Regions from separate parts of the Cupriavidus sp. 05L411 genome, predicted to be linked through region 1. Evidence: predicted binding sites of a transcription regulator. Region 1 holds the regulator's gene; each other region holds the start of a gene.

Region 1 (2,169 bases):
GCCTTTTATCCTTCAAACGATCATAGCGACACCAGCGATAGCAATTTCCGTTCCACCAGTACGGAAGTTGGGCATAAAATAGGTCGCATGAAACCGTCGCTACAGCTCCGCCTCTCGCAGCATCTCGCGCTTACGCCGCAACTCCAGCAGTCGATCCGGCTGCTGCAACTGTCCACGCTTGAACTGCAGCAGGAAGTGGAACAGGCGCTGACCGAGAACCCCTTGCTCGAGCGTGAGAACGACTGGCTGGACAGCCCGTTGCGCGTATCTTCGGACGGCTCGGTGAACCTGCAGAGCGCGCCCGCGCCGGCGCCAGCCGATGGCCAGGGCACCAGCGAGAACCGCCCCGATGGCGCCCCCGAAGCCGACGACAGCTACTCTGACAGCAATGAGGATTACGGCAGCGACTGGAGCCTGGACGACTTCGCACGCCGCCCGCAAGGCGAAGACGACGAAAAAACCCCGATGCAGCTGCGCGATGCCGAGCCCACGCTGCGTGAACACCTCATGGAGCAGCTGGCGCCGCTCAAGATTTCCCTGCGCGACAAAGGGCTGGCCATCTTCCTGGTCGAATCCCTGGACGATGATGGCTACCTGAGCACCACGCTCGAGGAAATCTGCAGCGAGCTGCCGGAGGAGCTCGAGTTCGAGGTCGACGAGATCCAGGCTGTGCTCACGCTGCTGCAGAGCTTCGATCCGCCGGGCGTCGGGGCGCGCAACGCCGCCGAGTGCCTGGCGCTGCAATTGCGCAGGCTCAAGCATCCGCAGCGCGAACTGGCGCTGAGCATCGTCACCAATCACCTGGAGCTGCTGGCGGTGCGCGATTACACGCGCCTGAAAAAAGCGCTGCAAGTGGACGAGCCGGAACTCAAGGCAGCACATGAACTGATCCGCTCGCTCGCGCCCTATCCAGGCCACGCCTACAGCCGGCCAGAAGCGGACTTCGTGGTGCCCGATGTTTTTGTTCGAAAGTTGAGCGGCGGATGGATCGCCCACCTCAACCCGGATGTGATGCCGCGGCTACGCATCAACGACATGTACGCGCAGATTTTGCGCGGTGCAAAAGGCGACGCTGGCGCGGCCGGGCTGCAGCAAAAACTGCAGGAAGCACGCTGGTTGATCAAGAATATCCAGCAAAGGTTCGATACGATATTGCGCGTCGCACAAGCCATTGTCGAACGTCAAAAGAACTTCTTCACCCACGGTGAAATTGCGATGCGCCCCTTGGTTTTGCGGGAGATTGCCGATACACTGGGTTTACACGAGTCCACCATCTCTCGGGTGACTACCAATAAATACATGGCAACGCCGATGGGGACTTTCGAGCTGAAGTATTTTTTCGGCTCTCACGTATCCACAGAAACCGGCGGCGCGGCCTCATCAACGGCAATCCGTGCGTTGATCAAGCAATTGATAGGAGCCGAAGACGCTAGGAACCCCTTGTCCGACAGCCGGATTGCCGAATTGCTCGGCGAGCAAGGCTTTGTGGTGGCACGGCGTACCGTTGCCAAATACCGCGAAGCGCTCAAGATTCCCGCGGTAAATCTCCGTAAGACTTTGTAGCCGAGCTGCATCGCCTGCCTGATGCAGCTCTTTCAGAAGGAGAAACGCTATGAACTTCAAGATCAGTGGACACCACTTGGACATCACGCCCCCTCTGCGTGAGTACGTGGAAACGAAACTGGAGCGTATCGTCAGGCATTTCGATCAAGTCATTGGCGTAAGTGTGCTGCTCTCTGTCGACAATACAAAAGAAAAGGACCGGCGGCAGTACGCGGAAATCAATCTACATCTCAAGGGCAAGGACATCTTTGTCGAAGCGCATCATGAAGACCTGTATGCCGCTATCGACGCACTGGTCGACAAGCTCGACCGGCAGGTGATTCGCCACAAGGATCGCGTGCAGAGCCACGACCGTGAAGCGGTCAAGTATCAGATGGCCGCATCGCAGATGCAGCAATGACCGTGCCTGGCGGCCCACATACCGGGCCGTCGGTGTCAGTCCCTTGAAAAACGGAATCAAGCCGCGCCCAGAGCGCGGCTTTTTCGTTGCAGCCTGCCCGATCGGGCCACGCAGGGGATTCCGCAACGCATATGTAGCAGTGTATGCTGTGCAATACATGGTTGACTGGCCTAGCCATTCCGGTGCATGCAGCACCGCTTGAGCGC
Region 2 (2,169 bases), on a different contig from region 1:
TCGTGCTATCCGGCGACAACGCCGTGGTGATCGCGCTGGCCTCCCGCAACCTCCCGCCCGCCCAGCAGAAGAAGGCCATCTTCTGGGGCAGCGCCGCCGCCATCATCATGCGGGTGGTGCTGACGGTAGCCGCGGTCAAGCTGCTGAGCCTGCCGTACCTGAAGATCGTCGGCGCCATCCTGCTGGTCTACATCGGCGTGCAACTGCTCACCGGCGATGACGACGAAGAAGGCCACTCGGCCAAGGACAACATCTGGGCCGCGATCCGCACCATCCTGATCGCCGACCTGGTGATGTCGCTCGACAACGTGGTGGCCGTGGCCGCCGCGGCGCAGAAGGGGCCGGAAGGCAGCCAGCTGATGCTGCTGATCCTGGGCCTGGGCCTGTCGATCCCCCTGATCGTGTTCGGCAGCACCATCCTGCTCAAGGTCATGGACCGCTTCCCCATCATCATCGTGCTGGGCGCCGCGCTGCTGGGCTACCTGGCCGGTGAAATGCTGGTCAGCGACCCGGTGGATGCCGCATGGTTCGAGATGCACGTGCCGCATGCCCACCTGGTGTTCGGCGTGATCGGCGCCGCGCTGGTGGTGGTGGTTGGCAAGCTGCTGAGCAAGCGGGCGCCACAGACCGCCTGACGGGCTTTGTGGATGAGGTGGTGCCCCGTTGGGGCGCTGCCGGACAGACGGGTGGCCCGGGAGCCGCCCGTTTTGTTTTTGGGCTGTAGCGCAGGCCATGCTGCAGACATGGCGGTGATTTCAGTGCGGTTTGAGACTGACTTAAGCCAAAGTGCGGGTTTACTGAMCCGCCACGTCATACTTAGTGACAAAATTTGCGCGGGATCAACACCGGGAAGGGCCCGAAGTGGCGAAAATTGTCACTCGCCGACGAGACATCAAGACTTGGCGGCGCTGGCACGCTAAGTGCTAAGAACGTACAGCATCACATGAAACAAGATGTTTCGATTTGTATCCAAAATTCCTTCGAGGGGTCAATCATGCAACAACGGGTGCAACAAATGAAAAAACTGGGCCGCCGAGTCCAGAAGGGCTTCACGCTGATCGAACTGATGATCGTGGTTGCGATTATTGGTATCTTGGCTGCGATCGCTATTCCGCAGTATCAGGACTATACCGTCAAAGCGAAACTGTCCAAGGTCGCTGCCTGCGCAGAGCCACTGAAGTTGGCCGTTGCGCTTTATGCTCAGACGAACGGAACGCTTCCTACTACCACGGACGATTGGACCGGCTTGGGCCTGTCGGGTGCTCCAGCTACCACAAACGAGTGTTCTGCACTTTCCGTTACGGGCGTGGCAGCCGGCGCTGCTGGCGCTGGCGCTATCGTTGTTACGATGGCAAACATTAAGGCGTCCACGATTGATACTAAGACCGTGACTTTCACGCCCACGGTCAACAGCACCAACGTTACTTGGACTCCGACTTCAACTAGTACCGACACTCTGGTAACGAACTACTTCAAGAAATCGTAGTAGGCACGTTTTGTGTCGCACACATAAAGCGCCTTCGGGCGCTTTTTCTTTCCCTGCTCCCCAAGCTATCATCCGCCTTCTGCCTACAAGGCATAACAAGGCACCCCACATGCTGCCCTCCCGGTCAGCCATCCCTCTCAGCTTCCTGGCCGTAGCCGTCACGCTACCGCTGCTGGTCTCCCGGCACACGCTTCCGCTTGCCACCTTCTATGGCGAATGGACTTCGGCATTGCTGTTTGCGCTTGCCGTCATCGTGCTGGGCGCCTTGGCACAGCGGCAAGGCAGGGGCACGGCTTACCAGGCGGCTCCCGCCCAGTTCCCCTGGATCATTCTCTTTCCCCTCTGGCTGATCGCCACCGGCATCACGCAAACGCTGACCGGCATGGCCGATGTGTCGGGCAGCCGGTTGCTGACTGAGCTCTCGCTGGCGCTGGGCGCCGCGGTGATGTGGGCTGCGTGGCGCCAGGGCCGTGCCGCGTCGTCCGTGGAGCGGCAGGCGATGGTGGATGTGCTGGCCATCGCCTGGCTGGTGGCCGGGTTGCTGGGTACGCTGGCGCAATGGGTGCAGGTGTTTGGCCTGGAGCCGGACACGCTGGGGATGGTGTCCACTTACTTTTACGATGACAACCGCCGCTTGTGGGGCAACCTGAACCAGCCTAATCACCAGGCTACGGTTGCGGGCA
Region 3 (2,169 bases), on a different contig from region 1:
GCCGGACATCATGGTGCTCGAAGTCAACCCGCGGCCGCCGGCCAGCATGGCGCTCTATGCCGATGCCTATCCGCTCGGCCTGATGCACGCGCACCTGCAGGCCTGCCGCGGCGAGACGCCCGAGCTACCGGTGGCGCGGCGGGCCGGCGTGCGCGGCTTCCAGCTGGTCTTCGCGCAAGACCCCGCGCAGATCAACGCCAGGCTCACTGCCGCGCTGATGCGCACTGGCTGGTGCCACGACATTCCCGTTCCCGGCAGCTATGTGGCTGCCGGCCACCCCTTCTGCTCGGTCTCCGCCACCGGCCTGACGCAGGCCGCAACCGAAGTCGAGCTGCACCGGCGCTGCGAGCAGATCCAGTCCTTGCTGAAGGCGCGCAACGATGAACTCCGCCGCACCAGCGGCATCCCCACGGCGCTTGCCGGCGGCCCTCACAGCCTGCACCAGCACGCTTAGCCAGCCCCAGCCGGGCTCCCAACCCGACCGTCGGATCCCCAAGTGCTGCTGCACGGAAGCTTGCGCGCCTGCCAGGTGCGTAAGCACTCTCCGTCTCGACCCGCTTCTGCCTCTCACGCCGCATGTGCAAGCACGATTTGCCGTTCGCACAGAGTGTCACCCATCAGGCACGCGTCTGGCACAGACGCCTGCGCGGCGGCCATCCATCTGCGCCGCTCTCACCGCCGCCAGCGCAATGACCGCAGCCCCTATCGCCCTTGGGCTCTGTCCTGCCGACCCGCCTTTCGCGCCGCGCCGCGGCTTGGCATGGAACGTGTTAGGTAAAGCCCGGGGGGACACATTGCGCCTTCTTTTCTTTTCCTGAACATCCTCTATCCGGGAGACTCGCAAATGGCAAAAATTGATCGTGTTCGTGTTGGAGAATCGCTGGTCGGCGACGGCAACGAGGTCGCGCATATCGACCTGATCCTTGGGCCGCGCGGCTCGGCTGCGGAGACCGCCTTCTGCAACGCGCTGACCAACAACAAGGACGGCTTCACCTCCTTGCTCGCCGTGGTGGCGCCGAACCTGCAGGCCAAGCCCAATACCGTGCTATTCAACAAGGTCACCATCAAGGGCGCCAAGCAGGCCGTGCAGATGTTCGGCCCGGCCCAGCGCGGCGTTGCAATGGCGGTGGCCGATAGCGTGGAAGACGGCACCATTCCCGCCGCCGAAGCCGACGACTTGTTTATCAGCGTGGGCGTGTTCATCCACTGGCAGGCCGAGGACGACACCAAGATCCAGGACTACAACTACCAGGCCACGCGCGAAGCCATCCAGCGCGCCGTGGGGGGCTGGCCGAGCGCCGCCGAAGTGGTAGCGAAGAAGCAGAGTTCGGCACATCCATTCGCGGCGCATAGCTGATCGGCGGACATGCGCAGGCCGACCTCGGCCGGCCTGCGCATCAAGCATTGCACACCGTAGCTAGTAGCTGCATCCGGCTGCCGGATGCAGCAGCAGTTCGCGCATGCGTGCCAGTTCGCTCTTGTGCAGAAATTCGATAGGATATGGCGCGCCGTGCGTGAAATGCGCGAAGCGCCGGTCCACCAGCCCTTGCGCGGCATATTGCTCCACCGCCTGGCCGGCATCGGCCGGCGTGGATTTGACCAGCAGCAGCATCTCGGCGTTGAGGCGGTTCGACAGCCACGCGGCCATGCTGTCCGAACCGACGCCCGGGTGCGTCATCTCGTCGGCCTGCTCGCGCAACAGCGAAAACGGCGCCCACACCGCCACGCCGGCGTTGCGCAGCACGCCCTGAATGTCTTTCTCGTGCACCGCCAGCGACATGCCGGGGCACATGCCCTGCATCATCAGCCCATACTGGGCCATGGCCAGCACCGCCATATTGTGCGCCACCACATGGTCGAATGCCCACTGCGCCCGGTGCTCGCGAACCTGCTCCGCGAAGCCGCCGCCGCCCGGCACCACCACGATGCGGCCGCCGCCGAGTTCGCTCAACTCCTGCAACCACTCGCGCAACAACGGGTCGCGGCCGAGGCTGCCGCCGAGTTTTACTACCCACATAGCCACTCCAAGGCTGCAGAATCCGCCTTGGCACACTCACGTTCCGTGCCAGCACGGCGCGGCCAATAACGGGGTGCCGGCACTTGCGCCATGGTGACAGTCTGCGACAGGCATGGCACACAAGCTGTCCCGCGCCGCGCTTCGATCCGCGC
Region 4 (2,169 bases), on a different contig from region 1:
CCTGGCGCCCTCCCCTCTCTCACCAGCCACGAGGCAAGCGGGAGAGCAGGAGAGCGCCAAGCGGGAGCCCTGCTTACATCACCTTGTCCGGCTTGCCTTCGTTACCCGCGATGAACGGGCTCCACGGCTGCGCACGCACGGCCTTGGGCGTCTTCCACACCACCGTGAACTGGCCATCGCCCTTGATCTCGCCGATCATCACCGGCTTGTACAGGTGATGGTTCTCGCCCATGGTCAGGGTGAAGCCGTCCGGCGCTTTGAAGGTCTGGCCATACATCGCGGCACGCACCTTGTCGGGATCGGTCGTGCCGGCCTTCTTGACGGCTTGCGCCCACATATGGATGCCCACGTAGGTGGCCTCCATCGGGTCGTTGGTCACGCGCTTGTCGCCGCCCGGCAAGTTGTTCGCCTTGACCCACGCCGCCCATTGCTTCTTGAAGGCTTCGTTCTCCGGGTTCTTGACCGACATGAAGTAGTTCCATGCGGCCAGGTGGCCCACCAGCGGCTTGGTGTCAATGCCGCGCAGTTCTTCCTCGCCCACCGAGAACGCCACCACCGGCACGTCCTTGGCCTTCAGGCCGGCGTTGCCCAGTTCCTTGTAGAAGGGCACGTTGGAGTCGCCGTTGATGGTGGAGATCACGGCGGTCTTGCCGCCTTGCGAGAACTTCTTGATGTTGGCGACGATGGTCTGGTAGTCGCTGTGGCCAAACGGCGTGTAGACCTCTTCGATATCCTTGTCCGCCACGCCCTTGCTCTTCAGGAAGGCACGCAGGATCTTGTTGGTGGTGCGCGGGTAGACGTAGTCGGTGCCCAGCAGGAAGAAGCGCTTGGCGCCGCCGCCTTCCTTGCTCATCAGGTATTCCACCGCGGGAATGGCCTGCTGGTTGGGCGCCGCGCCAGTGTAGAAGACGTTCTTGGACATCTCCTCGCCTTCGTACTGCACCGGATAGAACAGCAGCGAGTTCAGCTCTTCATAAACGGGCAGCACCGACTTGCGCGACACCGAGGTCCAGCAGCCGAACGTGACGGCAACCTTATCCTTGGTGATCAGCTGGCGCGCCTTCTCGGCGAACAGCGGCCAGTTGGAAGCGGGATCGACCACGACCGGCTCAAGCTTGCGGCCAAGCACGCCGCCGCTCTTGTTGATCTCGTCGATGGTCATCAGCGCCACGTCCTTGAGCGAAGTCTCGGAAATGGCCATGGTGCCGGACAGCGAATGCAGGATACCGACCTTGATCGGCTCCTTGGACTGCGCCAATGCCAGCGGGCTCACGCCTGCCGTTGCAAACAAGGCCGCGGCGGCTACCGCCGACAGCTTCAGCATGTCACGTCTTTTCATTGCAGCTCCCAGATTGTCGTGTTGGATAAAGGAACAACGCACCCCGGGTACTTCTTTTGCAACTAGCATGCCATGGCATACAAGCTTGTATACAAGGCTGTGCACACGGCCTGGCGAGCCTCCAGGGGCCGCCAGGCCACCCATCGCACCACGATAGTGCGCAAGCGTCACGCACCAAGCCTGTGCGCCGCCGCCGGCTGATTCAGATTGGGGCACATGGCGGCACGCATGTTGCGCCGTGCCTTGCCCGAATCCGCAATCGGCTCTAAGGTGGCCTCTCGATTGCGCGCCACGGCGTTGCCGCATGCGCCGCGACTACCCAGAAAAAGCACGACGGAGACAGCCCATTGAAAGCGTCAACGACGCCCGGCGCGGACCAGATCGTCTCCCTCATTTTCATGCTCGAGTGCCAGGCGCGCTATGTCCTGCGCCATGCCGGCGAGCGGCCCTGGCATTGCCCGGCCGCCGGCACCTGCCACATCGACGACATCGACGACATCGATTGCATTGACACCCACCGTTCGAGGAAGACTTCACATGCAGCGGCTGCAAGACAAAGTGGTCATGGTCACCGGCGCCGCGTCCGGTCTGGGCGCGGCGTTTGCGCGCGCGGCGGCGCAAGCCGGTGCGCGCGTGGTGCTCGCCGACATCGACGATGCCGCCGGGCGCATCCTGGCGCAAGCGCTGCGGGCGCAAGACGTGCAAGCGCATTACCAAACGCTGGATGTCACCAGCGAGGCGGACTGGGAAGCCGCCATGGGCGCGGTGCGCGAACGGCACGGCAAACTGGACGTATTGGTGAACAACGCTGGCATCGCGCTGCGCGGCTC

What was found. Region 1 encodes sigma-54, which starts transcription at its own class of promoters, with help from an activator protein. Its sites were predicted from a motif close to TGGCANGNAANCTGCTTT; they were not measured.
Region 2: the regulator sigma-54 is predicted to act here: its motif matches at 910-927, upstream of AC1DQR_RS31875 (pilin).
Region 3: the regulator sigma-54 is predicted to act here: its motif matches at 757-774, upstream of fae (formaldehyde-activating enzyme).
Region 4: the regulator sigma-54 is predicted to act here: its motif matches at 1,395-1,412, upstream of urtA (urea ABC transporter substrate-binding protein).

What each region holds. Positions count from the first base shown of each region.
Region 1 is NZ_JBFTOQ010000003.1:293,111-295,279, reverse strand. It holds gene AC1DQR_RS05350 (RNA polymerase factor sigma-54) at 88-1,563, shown strand; gene hpf (ribosome hibernation-promoting factor, HPF/YfiA family) at 1,613-1,963, shown strand.
Region 2 is NZ_JBFTOQ010000041.1:16,336-18,504, reverse strand. It holds gene AC1DQR_RS31880 (TerC family protein) at 1-635, shown strand, start outside; gene AC1DQR_RS31875 (pilin) at 1,016-1,486, shown strand; gene AC1DQR_RS31870 (PglL family O-oligosaccharyltransferase) at 1,596-2,169, shown strand, end outside.
Region 3 is NZ_JBFTOQ010000004.1:236,531-238,699, reverse strand. It holds gene AC1DQR_RS06560 (ATP-grasp domain-containing protein) at 1-454, shown strand, start outside; gene fae (formaldehyde-activating enzyme) at 845-1,357, shown strand; gene AC1DQR_RS06550 (amino acid kinase family protein) at 1,418-2,017, opposite strand.
Region 4 is NZ_JBFTOQ010000007.1:95,453-97,621, reverse strand. It holds gene urtA (urea ABC transporter substrate-binding protein) at 74-1,339, opposite strand; gene AC1DQR_RS10110 (SDR family oxidoreductase) at 1,877-2,169, shown strand, end outside.